4 regions of the Yersinia massiliensis genome follow, and region 4 is predicted to be linked to each of the others. Evidence: predicted binding sites of a transcription regulator. Region 4 holds the regulator's gene; each other region holds the start of a gene.

Region 1 (3,736 bases), 1.3 Mb from region 4:
TCGGCTCATCACGGGTATTAAGTCCGTTTACTTGATTCATTACTCCACCTCCAAAATCATCGCGGCACCTAATCCACCGGCAGCACAGGCAGTGGTTAACCCTAACCCGCCGCCACGGCGACGCAATTCATTCAATGTTTGGGTAATCATACGTGCGCCAGTGGCCGCAAAGGGGTGACCATAAGCAATTGAGCCACCCAACACGTTGAACTTGCTCATATCAACTTCACCAATAGCTTGGTTACGCCCCAATTTTTCACGCGCAAAAGTCTCGCTGGCAAACATTTTCAAGTTCGCCAGTGTTTGTGCCGCAAAGGCTTCATGCATATCAATCAAGGTTAAATCTGCTAGCGTGATGCCAGCACGATCAAGTGCCAGTGGCGTTGCATAAGAGGGGCCTAACAGCATGTCTTGCCAAACATCAATCGCGGAAAAAGCAAAACTGCGTAGGTAACCTAATGGCTGTAAACCGAGCGCTTTCGCTTTTGATTCGCTCATCATCATCACTGCCGCTGCACCGTCAGTCAGTGGCGTACTATTGGCTGCCGTGACACTGCCGTGCTTGCGATCAAAGGCCGGGCGCAGTTTGGCGTATTGCGCCAATGTGGAATCTTTGCGGATATTGTTATCTTCGGCAATCGCATCACGATAAGGCGGGATATAGGCCGTCATGACTTCATCCTGCAACAGCCCCTGCTGCCAAGCTTGTGCCGCCATTTGATGCGAGCGCAACGCTAATGCATCCTGATCTTCGCGGCTAATACCATAGGTTTTTGCCATCTGCTCAGCCGTATCTCCCATGCGTAAACCCGTGGAATATTCTGCCACTGCGGGGGCTACGGGTAGGAGGTCACGTAATTTTAATCGGCTGAACAATTTGAGGCGCTGAGATAAAGTGCGCGCTTTGTTGACGTCAACCAAGGTGCGCGCTAGCGCTTTGCTGACACCAATAGGCAACACGGAAGAAGAATCTGCCCCTCCTGCCACGCCCACTGTCACTGAACCCGCAATGATACTTTCCGCGACATTGGCTACCGCCTGAAAACTGGTGGCGCAGGCACGTGAGACACTGTAGGCATCGGTATGCACACTCATGCCCGTACCTAAGACAATTTCGCGAGCGATATTAGGCGCTTCCGGCATTTGCACGACTTGGCCGAAGACCAATTGATCGATGAATTCAGGAGCGACGCCACTGCGAGCCAGTAATTCGCTGACCACCATTTTGCCCAAATCGACGGCGGGCACGCCATGGTAAACAGTTGCCTGCTTGGCAAAAGGGGTCCGCAGGCCGCTGACGATGGCAATACGATCGCCCTGACGCGTCACTAGCGGTAATGGCTTACTCATAAACGCTCCCGATAAATAAAAGTGGCAGTTGTTAATATAGCAAAGTAATAAAGAACAGGTCTGACCTGATCTGATGATTGTTAACCAAATATTTACATTCGGTAAACCTACAGAGCAGGAAAGTGAGAGCAGGAGCAACTTTTTGATGTAAAAACTGCTTGGTGTAATAGCTACGGGAACGGGGAGAAGAAACGAAAGTAGAATTGTCTCAGCGAAAACAATGCATTTAACGCAATAAATTCATTAAAGAAAGATAAAAAAACGCGAAGCCTAAAGCTCCGCGTTAGATGATAGCCAATTTAGATATCAGCGTGAATATTAACGCAAGCCCAACTGGAAAATCATGGTTTCTGCTTGGCAGGAGAAAGTGAAATCTATCGTTAAGCGTACACCACCCTCAACGTCTTCCAGTTTATGTTCAATCAGGCAAGGCTCTGACTCAACGGCGCGGGCTTTCTCGGTCAGCGATTTCAGCATAGCTTCTGCGTCAGCGCGGTTGTCAAACACACAGCTGTAGGATGCAGTACAGTCAGTATTGTCCATGACAGTGCCTACATCTACGCAGCAACACGCTGCCGTTTCTTCAGCACTACAACGGTTTTTGATTGGACGATCGGTTGTATCTGACATCTTCAATTCTCCTCAACGGACATTTCAAAATAGGTGAAAATTGCCTAGCAGCGAACGCAAATAGTAATAAATACAAAAAAAAGTCGATTTGTCGTAGAAAAATTTTTCTCTGTTGTTATTTTACTCCCCCAAACACGAAGGCACTAGAACTTACTGTTTATAGGCTTATTAAGTGATGGATATCACAGTCGTTTTGTTAGTTTGCTCATCAATAGCGCATAAATTGATACGGAAATGTAAGTTTTTTGTTAACTACGTCTATTTTTTGCGATCAATTTTGAACAAATCTTAAAACACACTTGCAACACTCATACAGGTCGGACCTATACTTCAGCCACTGGTCTGCTTTGTCTGACAGATAACGGACCCTACAATCCCGCATTCTCTTGTTACGGTATGTAACATTAATTAAAACAATGAGGTTTTGGTCATGAACCAGAAAAACCTGTTTACTCGATCAGCTCTGGCAGCTGCAGTAGCAATTATCTCTTCAAACGTATCTGCGGCAGGTTTCCAACTGAATGAATATTCAGCCGCTGCATTGGGCCGCTCTTTCTCTGGTGAAGGCGCTGTTGCCGACAACGCATCTGTTGGTAGCCGCAACCCCGCCGCAATGACTATGTTTGATCGTCCTTCATTCTCTGGCGGTTTGGTCTATGTCGATCCTGACGTCAATATCAGTGGTACGTCACCTGTCAGTGGTCGTAGCACCGATGCCAATAACATTGCGCCATCAGAGTGGATTCCAAACATTCACTTTATTATGCCGCTGAACGAACAATGGGCAATTGGTGCCTCCGGTACCTCAAACTACGGATTGGCAACTGAATTCAACGATGATTATATTGCCGGTTCATTGGGTGGGCAGACCGACCTTAAAACCGCTAACCTGAACTTGGCGGCAGCTTATCGTCTAAATGAAAACTTCAGTTTCGGTCTGGGCTTTAACGCAGTTTATGCCGATGCGAAGATCGTGCGTCATATTGGTGAACTGGGTGGCCCAACCATTCCAGCAAAAACAGAAGTCACCCGTATGGAAGGTAAAGAGTGGGGCTATGGCTGGAACGCCGGTATCCTGTATGAAGTGGATAAAGAAAACCGTTACAGCTTCACTTACCGTTCAAAAGTTAAAATTGATTTTGATGGCGATTTCAGCAGCCAGTTACCACCACCTAGAGGCACTGGCGGTGCCATCATCCCTGGTGCGTTAACCCTGAACCTGCCAGAAGTTTGGGAAGTGTCCGGCTACAACAGAGTCGCGCCGCAATGGGCAATTCACTATAGCTTGGCCTACACCAGTTGGAGCCAATTCAAAGAGTTGAAAGCAACCGGAACCAACGGTCAGGTACTGTTTGAGAAGGATGAAGGGTTCAAAGATGCTTACCGTATCGCGTTAGGTACCACCTATTACTACGATGATAATTGGACCTTCCGTACTGGTATCGCGTTTGATGATAGCCCAGTTCCAGCCAATAACCGTACTATCTCTATTCCAGACCAAGACCGTTTCTGGATAAGTGCCGGTACCACTTACGCCTTCAACAAAGATGCATCTGTTGACGTCGGTATCTCTTATATGCACGGTCAGAACGTGCATATCACTGAGAGAACACCGGCAGCATTGGGTAATGTTCCGTACCAATTCGACTCAAAAGGTACTGCACTGCTGTACGGCGTTAACTTTAACTACGCTTTCTAATCAGTTGATATTGGCATCTCGATGCCCACAAAAAAGCGCCTTTCGGCGCTTTTTTAT
Region 2 (3,736 bases), 160 kb from region 4:
GGTGCCAGCGGTGGCGGTGGCCGTTTTGGTTATGACTACTTCTTAGAAACGGTTGATGGCGAAGTGCGAGCGGATAACTTTGCCAATGAAGCCGTGAGAATGGCGCTGGTTAACCTGTCAGCCATCGCGGCCCCTGCGGGTGCGATGCCAGTGGTATTAGGCGCAGGTTGGCCGGGCGTGTTGTTACACGAAGCCGTCGGGCATGGCTTAGAGGGTGATTTCAACCGCCGTGGTAGTTCAGTGTTCAGCGGGCAGATGGGCCAGTTGGTCGCGTCTGAGCTGTGTACAGTGGTCGATGATGGCACTCTGCAAGGCCGCCGTGGCTCACTGGCTATCGACGATGAAGGTGTGCCAGGTCAGTATAATGTCCTGATCGAGAACGGCATTTTGAAAGGCTACATGCAAGATAAGCTCAACGCGCGTCTGATGGGGGTATCGCCTACGGGCAATGGCCGCCGTGAATCTTATGCGCATTTGCCGATGCCGCGCATGACCAACACTTATATGCTGGCGGGCAAATCGACACCTGAAGAGATTATCGCCAGTGTGGAGTATGGCCTTTACGCACCGAACTTTGGTGGCGGTCAGGTGGATATCACCTCCGGCAAATTTGTGTTCTCAACTTCTGAAGCCTATTTGATTGAGAAAGGCCAAATCACCCGTGCGGTGAAAGGGGCGACGTTGATTGGCTCGGGTATCGAAGCAATGCAGCAGATCTCTATGGTCGGCAATGACTTAGCGCTGGATAAAGGCGTCGGCGTTTGCGGCAAAGAGGGCCAAAGTCTGCCTGTTGGTGTCGGCCAACCGACGCTGAAACTGGATAATCTGACCGTCGGTGGTACAGCGTAGAGTTAATATTAAGCATGCCTTCTCTGTCCCCATTAGGGAAGGCATGGTTCAGTCGGTGAAAAGTCTTCAGCGATACCCCTGATAAATCTGCGCTACGCCCTTAAAATATTCCGTCAAATAGTCGATACAAACTTGAACCTTGAGGGGCATTTTGTCTTTTTCGGTATATAACGCATACACTGGACGTGGGTCTGAATGATATTTCTTGAACAACACTTCCACTTCACCACGCTTAATTTCTTCTATCACCCACATTAACGGCGCATAGGCGATACCTGCACCCGCTTTCAGCCAACAAATCATGGTTTGCGAATCGTTGGTCACAAAACGGCCTTGGGGGGATATTTGTGTCGTGATACCTTCCGGTGCAATCAACTCGAAATTACTGTCTGGCCTGACGCTGTATTCCAACCAAGAGAAATTGGTCATATCGCTGGGCTTTTCAGGTGTGCCATGCTGCAACAAGTAGCTTTTGGCCGCGCAGACAACCATCGGCATAGAACCGAGGCGGCGGGAAAATAGCCCCGAATCTTGCAATGCCCCGACGCGAATAACCACATCCAATCCATCGGTGATCAGATCCGGTGCGGGAATGCCAGTCACCAAATTGACGGACAGGCCGGGATACTCTTTCAGCATCTCCGCTGTCATGGTCGCCAGAACATTTTGCGCCATGGTGGATGAGCAGCCAATGCGCAACGTGCCGGTGGGGGTATTGTTGAAGGCATATAACTGCTCATGCACTTCTTGCACTTCCTGCAACATACGCCGGCAACCTTGATAATAAATCCGGCCTGCTTCTGTCAGCCCAATACGCCGCGTACTACGATTAAGCAACTTAACATTCAGTTCAGTTTCCAGTTTTGACACTGTCTGGCTGATAGAGGATACGCTCATTTCCAACTGCCTAGCCGCCGCTGTAAAAGAGCCGCACTCAACCACTTTAGCAAACACCGACATTCGTTTTAATCTTTCCATTGTTTGCCCTACATAAGTGATGTTTTCGTCTCGATTGTTAACTCTAGCTTAAAAGTGATTTAGATCACACATTGTAGATAAGTTGATAATAAGCAGGCTAATATAGTGGTGTCGTGAATTGTCCGAAGTCTGAATGCTGCGTAGCGAAAGTCTTTTCTCGCCTTGTCTAGCTTGCCATTATACCGAACAATCAAGTTTAACCGATAAGTCTTCCTGATAGTTGGAGCTTTTCGCCATGGTAGAAAAGGTGGGATGAGTAACCGTGTTGCGTCTGATTATTCACTCAGCCATGTTCACCGACATCCTATAATAGAAAGGATTTAAGAATGAGTTTACTTCCGGTGATGGTTATTTTCGGTCTCTCTTTTCCGCCGATATTTCTGGAGCTGCTACTTTCGCTGGCACTGTTTTTTGTTGTGCGCCGTTTGCTGCAACCGACAGGTATTTATGAGTTTGTTTGGCACCCAGCCCTCTTTAATACTGCGTTGTACGGTTGCCTTTTATATTTAATTTCTCGTTTCTTCTCCTGAGGTCGCCGTGAGTACTTTTTCATTAAAAATAATCCGCATCGGCATCACCTTATTGGTGGTTTTACTGGCCATTATCGCTGTTTTCAAAGTTTGGGCGTTTTATACCGAATCACCGTGGACCCGTGATGCAAAATTTACCGCTGATGTGGTGGCGATAGCACCCGATGTCAGTGGATTAATTACCGACGTACCGGTTAAAGACAACCAGTTGGTGCAGCAAGGCCAAGTATTATTTGTTATTGATCAACCTCGCTATCAGCAAGCGTTAGCTGAGGCGGAAGCTGATGTCGCCTATTACCAAACTCTGGCTGCTGAGAAGCAGCGAGAATCTGGTCGTCGGCAGCGCTTAGGGGTTCAGGCGTTGTCACAAGAAGAGATTGACCAATCCAGTAATGTGTTGCAAACCGTTCGTCATCAACTGGCTAAAGCTATTGCTGTGCGTGATTTAGCCAAATTGGATCTGGAACGCACCACCGTGCGTGCGCCAGCACAAGGTTGGGTGACTAACTTAAATGTGCATGCGGGGGAATTTATTAATCGAGGCGCAACGGCTGTTGCACTGGTGAAAAAAGACACGTTCTATATTTTGGCCTACCTAGAAGAAACCAAATTAGATGGGGTGAAACCGGGTGATCGGGCAGAGATCACGCCACTGGGCAGCAACCGTATTCTGCATGGTACTGTCGATAGCATCTCGGCCGGTGTCACCAATAGCAGCAGTAGCGCGGATAGCAAAGGGCTCGCCACCATCGACAATAATCTGGAATGGGTACGTTTGGCGCAGCGTGTGCCAGTGAAGATTCACTTAGATAGTGAAGATCAGCAGCATCCGTACCCAGCCGGTACCACGGCAACAGTGGTGATAACCGGAGCGAATGATCGCGACCCCAATCAAGCATCCCCTGTGATTAAGCTGATGCACCGTCTGCGCGAGTTTGGCTAAGATGAACAGCACCACCTTTATTCGCCTGCGCTTTGCTTTTAAGCTGAGTTTTGCCATTGTCGCAGCGCTGTTTCTTGGCTTTCATTTGCAGTTGGAAACACCACGCTGGTCGGTGCTGACGGCTGCGATTGTCGCCGCGGGTCCCGCTTTTGCCGCTGGTGGTGAACCCTTCTCTGGTGCGATTCGCCACCGTGGCTGGCTGCGTATTATCGGGACGTTTATCGGCTGTATTGGCGGATTGGTCATTATCGTGCTGACCATCAGAGCGCCCGTCTTAACGCTAATGCTGTGTTGCTTATGGGCCGGTGTGTGTACTTGGATCTCATCACTGGTTCGCGTCGAAAACTCCTATGCTTTTGGTCTGGCCGGTTACACCGCGCTGATTATCATCGTCACAACCGGTGAAACGCCACTATTGACGCCGCAGTTTGCGGTT
Region 3 (3,736 bases), 210 kb from region 4:
GCGGGTAGCTGTCGCGCAAGTGCGGCTGCAAGAAGGGTTCAATGTCGAAAAAGCCGCACTGGCAGCCGGTTTTTCCTCCGGTCGCCAGCTACGGCGCGCACAACAGCGCGGACAGGCGGGGGATTAGCTGACCAAACGCCGCCGGTCAATGCGCTGCAATCCCATCGACAGTAAGGTGCTCAAGCCCAGTGCCAGCGCGAAGACATAGAAAATATCCAGTATCGGATAGGCGGTGAAGTCGTAATGATGGGTGCGAATAAAATGAATAATCAGCGCGTGAAAACCATAAATCGCCAATGAATGTCCTGCCAGCCAACTTAGCCAGCTAATTTGCTGATTAAGGCAGTTTTTAAACCACACCAATAACGATACCGACGCCACAAAGACGAGCGGGCCGCAGTACATATAGAAAGTATCCGCAAAGCTGCCATTAATCCGCGTCTGCTTTTCCGTTGAGATCGCAATAAATATGACGCTCAGGATAAACAACGCCGCCGCACTCCAACTGATGATGCGCCCCTGTGTTTCCAACATCCCAATCGCCCGCCCTAAAAGGGCGTAGAGCAAGTAATAAAAGGTATCACCGTAGATATAGAGGTTGATCGGCAGAATATGAAAACCGCCTATCGAAAATTTAGTGGTCTGCGGATTGGCAAACACGGCGAGCAGCAAAACGAGTACCGCCAAATAACGGCCAGTGACGGGTTTGACGTTAATCAGCGGTGACACCAGATAAACCACGATGATGGCGTAGAAAAACCACAGGTGATAAAACACCGGTTTTTGCAGTATATTTTTCAGCGATGCCCAGCCGTCGATAGGGGTGAGTGTCGAGATATAGATCAATGCAACCACGCTGTAGAACAGCAGACACAATCCGATACGGGTGAAGTGTTTTTGCTTTGCACTTTTTTCGCCGAAAAACAGGTAGCCCGAGATCATAAAGAACAGCGGCACACAGGCACGGGAGAGGGAGTTTAGCAGATTGGCAGCATCCCAATTAACTTCCCCTACCCGCGCACCACTGGTCACGTAATAGGTCGTGGCATGGATCATCACTACCATAATGCAGGCCACCGCCCGCAGATTATCAATCCAGCCAATCTTATTGGTCATGCATACTCTCGACCGCCTTAAAGTGAGTCTGAAAACAATTACGGCATGAATAATAACGTAAGTTTTGGGATATAGACACAGAGAGGGATTAGATGGCGCACTGGTTCTCAGTTAATGGGCGGATCAGGTTTCGGCAGAAAGAAGAATGAATCGACCTTAACCAAATTCACTGCCAGTTTCTTGATTCCCGATCACCGCCTCCCCCTCTGTCATTTTCTTACATTTCCATCCTGCAAATAACTACACCACACAATATTGAACAGACGAATGTCACATCTCTTCTCGACGAGCAAAAATAACTTGTGATTAACATCACATTTTCAAAACAAACTAACCCACCACAAATGTGATTCAAGTCACTCTTTATTGACTTTCACGCTCAAAAAAACGCCGATGTGACTTTCTTACAGCCCAATAATGTGATCATCGTCAACAAATTGACCCGTATAGAGGGGGTGTGGATGTGATATGCATCACACAAACCCCGTGAGCTACGCGTGAATAAAGGAGCGTGCTAGAGTTTGTTTTGCATACAGCGTGTTTGTATTCGATAGCACCGGCGGGTTTTGCAGAACTGCCTCAACAAAACAATTATATCGCGCTCTTATTGTTAGCGCGTACCAATAGGGGTGTTTTATGTTTTCACCAGACGCAAAGGTCAGAATTCAAAATTTTGGCCGATTCCTCAGTAATATGGTTATGCCCAATATTGGCGCATTTATCGCCTGGGGTATCATCACCGCACTGTTCATTCCTACCGGCTGGCTGCCAAATGAAACGTTAGCCAAACTGGTTGGCCCAATGATCACCTACTTACTCCCTCTGCTGATCGGTTTCACCGGCGGCCGTTTGGTCGGTGGCGATCGTGGTGGTGTCGTAGGTGCTATCACGACCATGGGGGTGATCGTTGGTGCGGACATGCCAATGTTCCTCGGTGCAATGATTGTAGGCCCACTGGGTGGCTGGGCAATCAAGCACTTTGACCGCTGGGTTGATGGTAAAATCAAAAGCGGCTTTGAGATGCTGGTTAACAACTTCTCAGCCGGTATCATCGGTATGCTGTTGGCGATTCTGGCCTTTATGGCGATTGGCCCACTGGTCGAAGTACTGTCTAAAGTACTGGCTGCCGGCGTGCATATCATGGTGCAGAACAACCTGTTGCCATTGGCCTCTATCTTCGTTGAACCTGCAAAAATCCTGTTCCTGAATAACGCGATTAACCACGGTATCTTCTCGCCACTGGGTATCCAGCAAGCGACTGAAACCGGTAAGTCTATCTTCTTCTTGATCGAAGCCAACCCAGGCCCAGGTTTGGGTGTGTTGATGGCGTATATGTTCTTCGGTAGAGGTAACGCGAAGCAGTCTGCTGGCGGCGCGGCTATCATCCACTTCTTCGGTGGTATTCACGAAATCTATTTCCCATACGTGCTGATGAACCCACGCTTATTGCTGGCGGTGATTCTGGGCGGTATGACTGGTGTGTTTACACTGACTCTGCTGAACGGCGGTCTGGTTTCTCCTGCGTCACCAGGTTCTATCTTGGCTGTACTGGCGATGACCCCGAAAGGCGCTTATTTTGCCAACATTGCGGCGGTTGCAGCGGCGTTTGCGGTCTCCTTCGTGGTGTCAGCCATCCTGCTGAAAAGCTCGAAAATCAAAGATGACGAGGAAGACAGTCTGGAAGATGCCACTCGCCGTATGCAAGACATGAAAGCACAGTCTAAAGGCGCACAAGCGGCGAATGCTGCTGCCGCTGCGGGCGATTTAAGCACCGTGCGTAAAATCATCGTCGCCTGTGATGCTGGTATGGGTTCCAGTGCCATGGGTGCCGGTGTGTTGCGCAAAAAAGTGCAAGATGCTGGCCTGAAACATATCTCTGTCACTAACTGTGCAATCAACAATTTGCCAGACGATGTGGACTTGGTTATCACGCACCGTGATTTGACTGAGCGTGCGATGCGTCATGCACCACAAGCGCAGCATATCTCGTTGACTAACTTCCTCGATAGCCAGCTGTATTCCAATCTGACGGCCCGTTTGGTGGAAGCCGGTATTGCGACAGCCACGACACAGAAAGTGATTGAAACGCTGGACGATAGCTTCGAAGCATCAGAGGCTAACCTGTTCCGTTTAAGCGCAGAAAATATCTTCCTCAATCAGCATGCTAGCGCGAAAGAACAAGCGATTCGTTTCGCCGGTGAGCAGTTAGTGAAAGGGGGCTATGTCGAGCCAGAATATGTTGAGGCGATGCTAGAACGTGAAAAACTGACCTCTACCTATTTGGGTGAATCTATCGCTGTGCCTCACGGGACGATTGAAGCCAAAGACCGCGTGTTGAAAACCGGTGTGGTGTTCTGCCAATACCCTGAAGGCGTGCGTTTTGGTGATGACGAAGACGAAGTAGCCCGTTTGGTGATTGGTATCGCGGCTCGCAACAATGAGCACATCCAAGTGATTACCAGCCTGACAAACGCACTCGATGATGAATCAGTGATTGAACGCTTAAGCAAAACCACCAGCGTGCAAGAAGTTTTGGATCTGCTCGGTGGCAAAAAGTCATAACTGAATGGCGTTAAGTACTACCCGACAATGTCGGGTAGTTGCCGTAATCTGAATAGGG
Region 4 (3,736 bases):
GCCCCGTGGTTCATTCCGCGCGGATGCAGAAGAACACTCATAACCCTATAGCCTGACGATGAGAATTTTTGATGAAAATCAAGATGACAAGCCAGACGATTTGCCCTAAGAATAACCATTATCGATAAAAATACTGGCAAATGCCGCTTGGCCACTGAGGCGCTTACCCCATGGAGTTACCGTTAATATGTCAACTAAACATCCGGTTATAGCCGTTACTGGCTCAAGCGGCGCAGGGACGACCACCACCAGTTTGGCGTTTCGTAAAATATTCCAGCAGTTGAATATCCGCGCGGCAGAACTCGAAGGTGACAGCTTCCATCGCTATACCCGCCCTGAAATGGATGCCGCCATCCGTAAAGCACGGGATCAAGGCCGGCATATTAGCTATTTTGGCCCAGAAGCCAATGATTTTGGTCAGTTAGAGCAGAGTGTGTCGGAATACGGCAAACACGGCACAGGCCGTTCACGTAAATATTTACACACCTACGATGAAGCGGTGCCTTATAACCAGATTCCCGGCACATTTACACCCTGGGAACCCTTGCCTGAACCTACCGATGTGCTGTTCTACGAAGGGCTACACGGCGGTGTCGTGACTGAACATCACGATGTGGCAAAGCATGTCGATTTATTGGTAGGGGTGGTACCCATCGTCAACCTAGAATGGATTCAAAAACTGGTGCGCGATACCGGTGAACGTGGCCATTCCCGTGAAGCGGTGATGGATTCCGTTGTACGCTCCATGGAGGATTACATCAACTACATTACGCCGCAGTTCTCACGCACTCATATTAACTTCCAGCGCGTGCCGACCGTCGATACCTCAAACCCTTTTGCCGCGAAAGCCATCCCGTCGCTGGATGAAAGTTTTGTGGTTATTCATTTCCGTGGCTTGGATCAGATTGATTTCCCCTACTTGTTAGCAATGCTACAAGGCTCGTTTATTTCCAATATCAATACATTGGTGGTGCCGGGCGGGAAGATGGGATTAGCAATGGAGCTGATTATGGCCCCGTTGGTGCAGCAACTGCTGGAAGGCAAAAAAATCATTTAACGCTTTACGTAGACATCTTGGTTTTACGCATCATAGCGATTGGAACTGCAAGGCGGCGGCAAGCGGACTTATCCCAATGAACTGACCTCAGTCAGTGATTGGGGTGAGCGGATGCAACCTCCTGCAGCTTCAAGGACGAAAAACACGCTTAAGCGACGTCACGAATTTCAAAACTGTGGGTAATGGTCGCTGCTTTACCTAGCATCAGAGAAACAGAGCAGTACTTCTCTGCTGATAATTCCACTGCACGCTCAACAATTTTGTCGGTGAGACCTTTACCGCTAACGATAAAATGCAAATTGATTTGCGTAAACAGACGCGGCGCTTCTTCACGGCGCTGAGAGGTGAGTGTGACCTCACAATCGCGCACATCATTACGCCCCTTTTGCAAAATAGAGACCACATCAATCGCGCTACAACCACCTGCTGACATCAGCAACATTTCCATCGGGCTGGGTGCCTTATCACCGGCATTACCATCCATCAAAACCTGATGCCCTGACGCTGATTCACCCAAAAATGTCAGCCCCTCAACCCACTTCACACGTGCCTGCATAACGCTCGCTCCCAGTTAAATTTTCTGATCCAGACTACCCTTTCATTTATAAAGTCGCAATGTAACCCGATGTTCATCATGCTGAAGCGATACAACACAAGACACTGACCTCATCCTGTGCTACAAACAGAACCGAAAGTATTGTTTCTAGAATTAAATTGGGTAGTGATCGATACTCAGTGTAAGGTTTCTATCCAGTAGGTATCTTGGCTATACCTTTCGGCAGTTGAGCAAATTAATATGCTATACCCAACAGGCGTCAAGATGGTGGGTATAAAGAAAGTGTATTTTATAAGCACGCCGTACAGGGAACTCTGAGCCCTGTTTAGTTAGGCTGCGATAACAACAGAGGATAACAGCGAATGGTTCTCGGCAAGCCACAAACAGACCCGACTCTCGAATGGTTCCTGTCTCATTGCCATATTCACAAATACCCATCGAAGAGTACGCTGATTCACCAAGGTGAAAAGGCCGAAACGCTTTACTACATCGTGAAAGGCTCCGTTGCGGTGCTTATCAAAGATGAAGAAGGTAAAGAGATGATTCTCTCCTATCTAAACCAAGGGGATTTCATCGGTGAACTTGGATTATTTGAAGAAGGCCAAGAGCGTAGTGCTTGGGTTAGAGCAAAAACTGCCTGCGAAGTGGCTGAAATTTCTTACAAAAAATTCCGTCAGCTGATTCAGGTCAACCCAGATATCTTGATGCGCCTGTCTTCGCAAATGGCGAACCGCTTACAGATTACATCCGAGAAAGTGGGTAACCTTGCTTTCCTTGATGTGACTGGGCGTATTGCACAAACACTGCTTAATCTGGCAAAACAACCTGATGCCATGACCCACCCCGATGGGATGCAGATTAAAATTACCCGCCAGGAAATTGGTCAAATCGTTGGCTGCTCCCGCGAAACTGTGGGGCGGATACTAAAAATGCTGGAAGATCAAAACCTGATCTCCGCACACGGTAAAACGATTGTCGTTTACGGCACTCGTTAATTCCCTCAAAACCGGTGCCGAAACTCTCGGTACCGGTTTTCTCACGCAGGTTTGTAAACCATAAATTTCTGGGGCCGACATGAAATGGCAACGGGTTATTTATCATCCTGAAGTGAACTACGCGTTACGCCAAACATTGGTGCTCTGTCTTCCCGCCGCCCTCGGGTTTGCCCTTGGCGAGCTGCGGCTCGGATTGATGTTTGCTCTGATCCCTGCTTGCTGCAATATTGCGGCGCTGGATACTCCCCATCAGCATTTTTTCCGCCGTCTGATTATTGGTGGCGCACTCTTCACGTTGACCAGCTTCCTGACGCAGCAATTACTGCTGTGGCACATTCCCTTGCCGTGGATCATGTTAGGGCTGGCGCTGCTGCTCGGTGTTAATGGCGCGATCAGCCCGCTCCATGGCCGCTTATTACCTGCCGCGTTAATTGCCGCCATCTTTAGCCTCAGCATGGTGGACCGTGCGCCTATCTGGCAAGCGCCACTGTTGTGCGCGGTAGGAACGCTCTGGTACGGCGTCTTTAATTGGTTGTGGTTTCGGCTCTGCAAAGACCAGCCCATTCGCGAGCCTCTAAGTCAACTATATGATTTACTAGCAGATTATTGTGACGCTAAATATAATTTTTTATCACAGCATATAGAGCCAGAAAAAGCCCTCCCGCCGCTGCTCGATCGACAGCAAAAGATAATGGATAAAATTAATCAGCTTTATCAACAATTTAATCTTATTAAAAATGCGACGAAGAAAGAGCAAAAACGGCTGTTGGGGTTATTTCAGATGGCGCTCGATCTGCAGGAGCATGTTACTGCGGCGCTGAATCAGCCGGAGAAAGTACAAGCATTGGTGGAACACAGTCAAATTGAAGCCGTCTTGAGCCGCAACGCCCAAGTTATCGTGGCTCAGTTGCGCACTATTGCTGATGACATTCTCTATCATCATCATGCGACAAACCATTTCACCACCGGCGATGCACTCATTGAGCTAGAGGAGATCGCCCAGCAGCACCCCGATAATCCTGTGGCACAATTTTGCTACTACCATATCCGCCAAATTGACCAACTTCTGAGTAATCGACGTCCCCTGTACGATCGTGAGCTGATGTCAGGGCAACAACAGCAACCCTT

The links. The regulator CRP, encoded in region 4, controls carbon source genes, mostly activating them, when cyclic AMP is high. The targets are predictions, from matches to a motif close to ATGTGANNNNNNTCACAT.
Positions count from the first base shown of each region.
Region 1: the regulator CRP is predicted to act here: its motif matches at 2,151-2,168, upstream of DA391_RS06945 (YfcZ/YiiS family protein).
Region 2: the regulator CRP is predicted to act here: its motif matches at 1,880-1,897, upstream of aaeR (HTH-type transcriptional activator AaeR).
Region 3: the regulator CRP is predicted to act here: its motif matches at 1,578-1,595, upstream of DA391_RS00235 (PTS mannitol transporter subunit IICBA).

Region 1 covers NZ_CP028487.1:1,511,607-1,515,342, reverse strand. Annotated here, with positions in the region: gene fadI (acetyl-CoA C-acyltransferase FadI) at 40-1,350, opposite strand; gene DA391_RS06945 (YfcZ/YiiS family protein) at 1,669-1,980, opposite strand; gene fadL (long-chain fatty acid transporter FadL) at 2,411-3,679, shown strand.
Region 2 covers NZ_CP028487.1:420,033-423,768, forward strand. Annotated here, with positions in the region: gene tldD (metalloprotease TldD) at 1-849, shown strand, start outside; gene aaeR (HTH-type transcriptional activator AaeR) at 916-1,827, opposite strand; gene aaeX (p-hydroxybenzoic acid efflux pump operon protein AaeX) at 2,154-2,357, shown strand; gene aaeA (p-hydroxybenzoic acid efflux pump subunit AaeA) at 2,365-3,300, shown strand; gene aaeB (p-hydroxybenzoic acid efflux pump subunit AaeB) at 3,302-3,736, shown strand, end outside.
Region 3 covers NZ_CP028487.1:52,944-56,679, reverse strand. Annotated here, with positions in the region: gene DA391_RS00245 (GlxA family transcriptional regulator) at 1-127, shown strand, start outside; gene DA391_RS00240 (acyltransferase) at 124-1,116, opposite strand; gene DA391_RS00235 (PTS mannitol transporter subunit IICBA) at 1,753-3,678, shown strand.
Region 4 covers NZ_CP028487.1:261,463-265,198, reverse strand. Annotated here, with positions in the region: gene DA391_RS01090 (YheU family protein) at 1-43, shown strand, start outside; gene DA391_RS01085 (phosphoribulokinase) at 188-1,057, shown strand; gene DA391_RS01080 (OsmC family protein) at 1,206-1,613, opposite strand; gene crp (cAMP-activated global transcriptional regulator CRP) at 1,976-2,608, shown strand; gene DA391_RS01070 (YccS/YhfK family putative transporter) at 2,688-3,736, shown strand, end outside.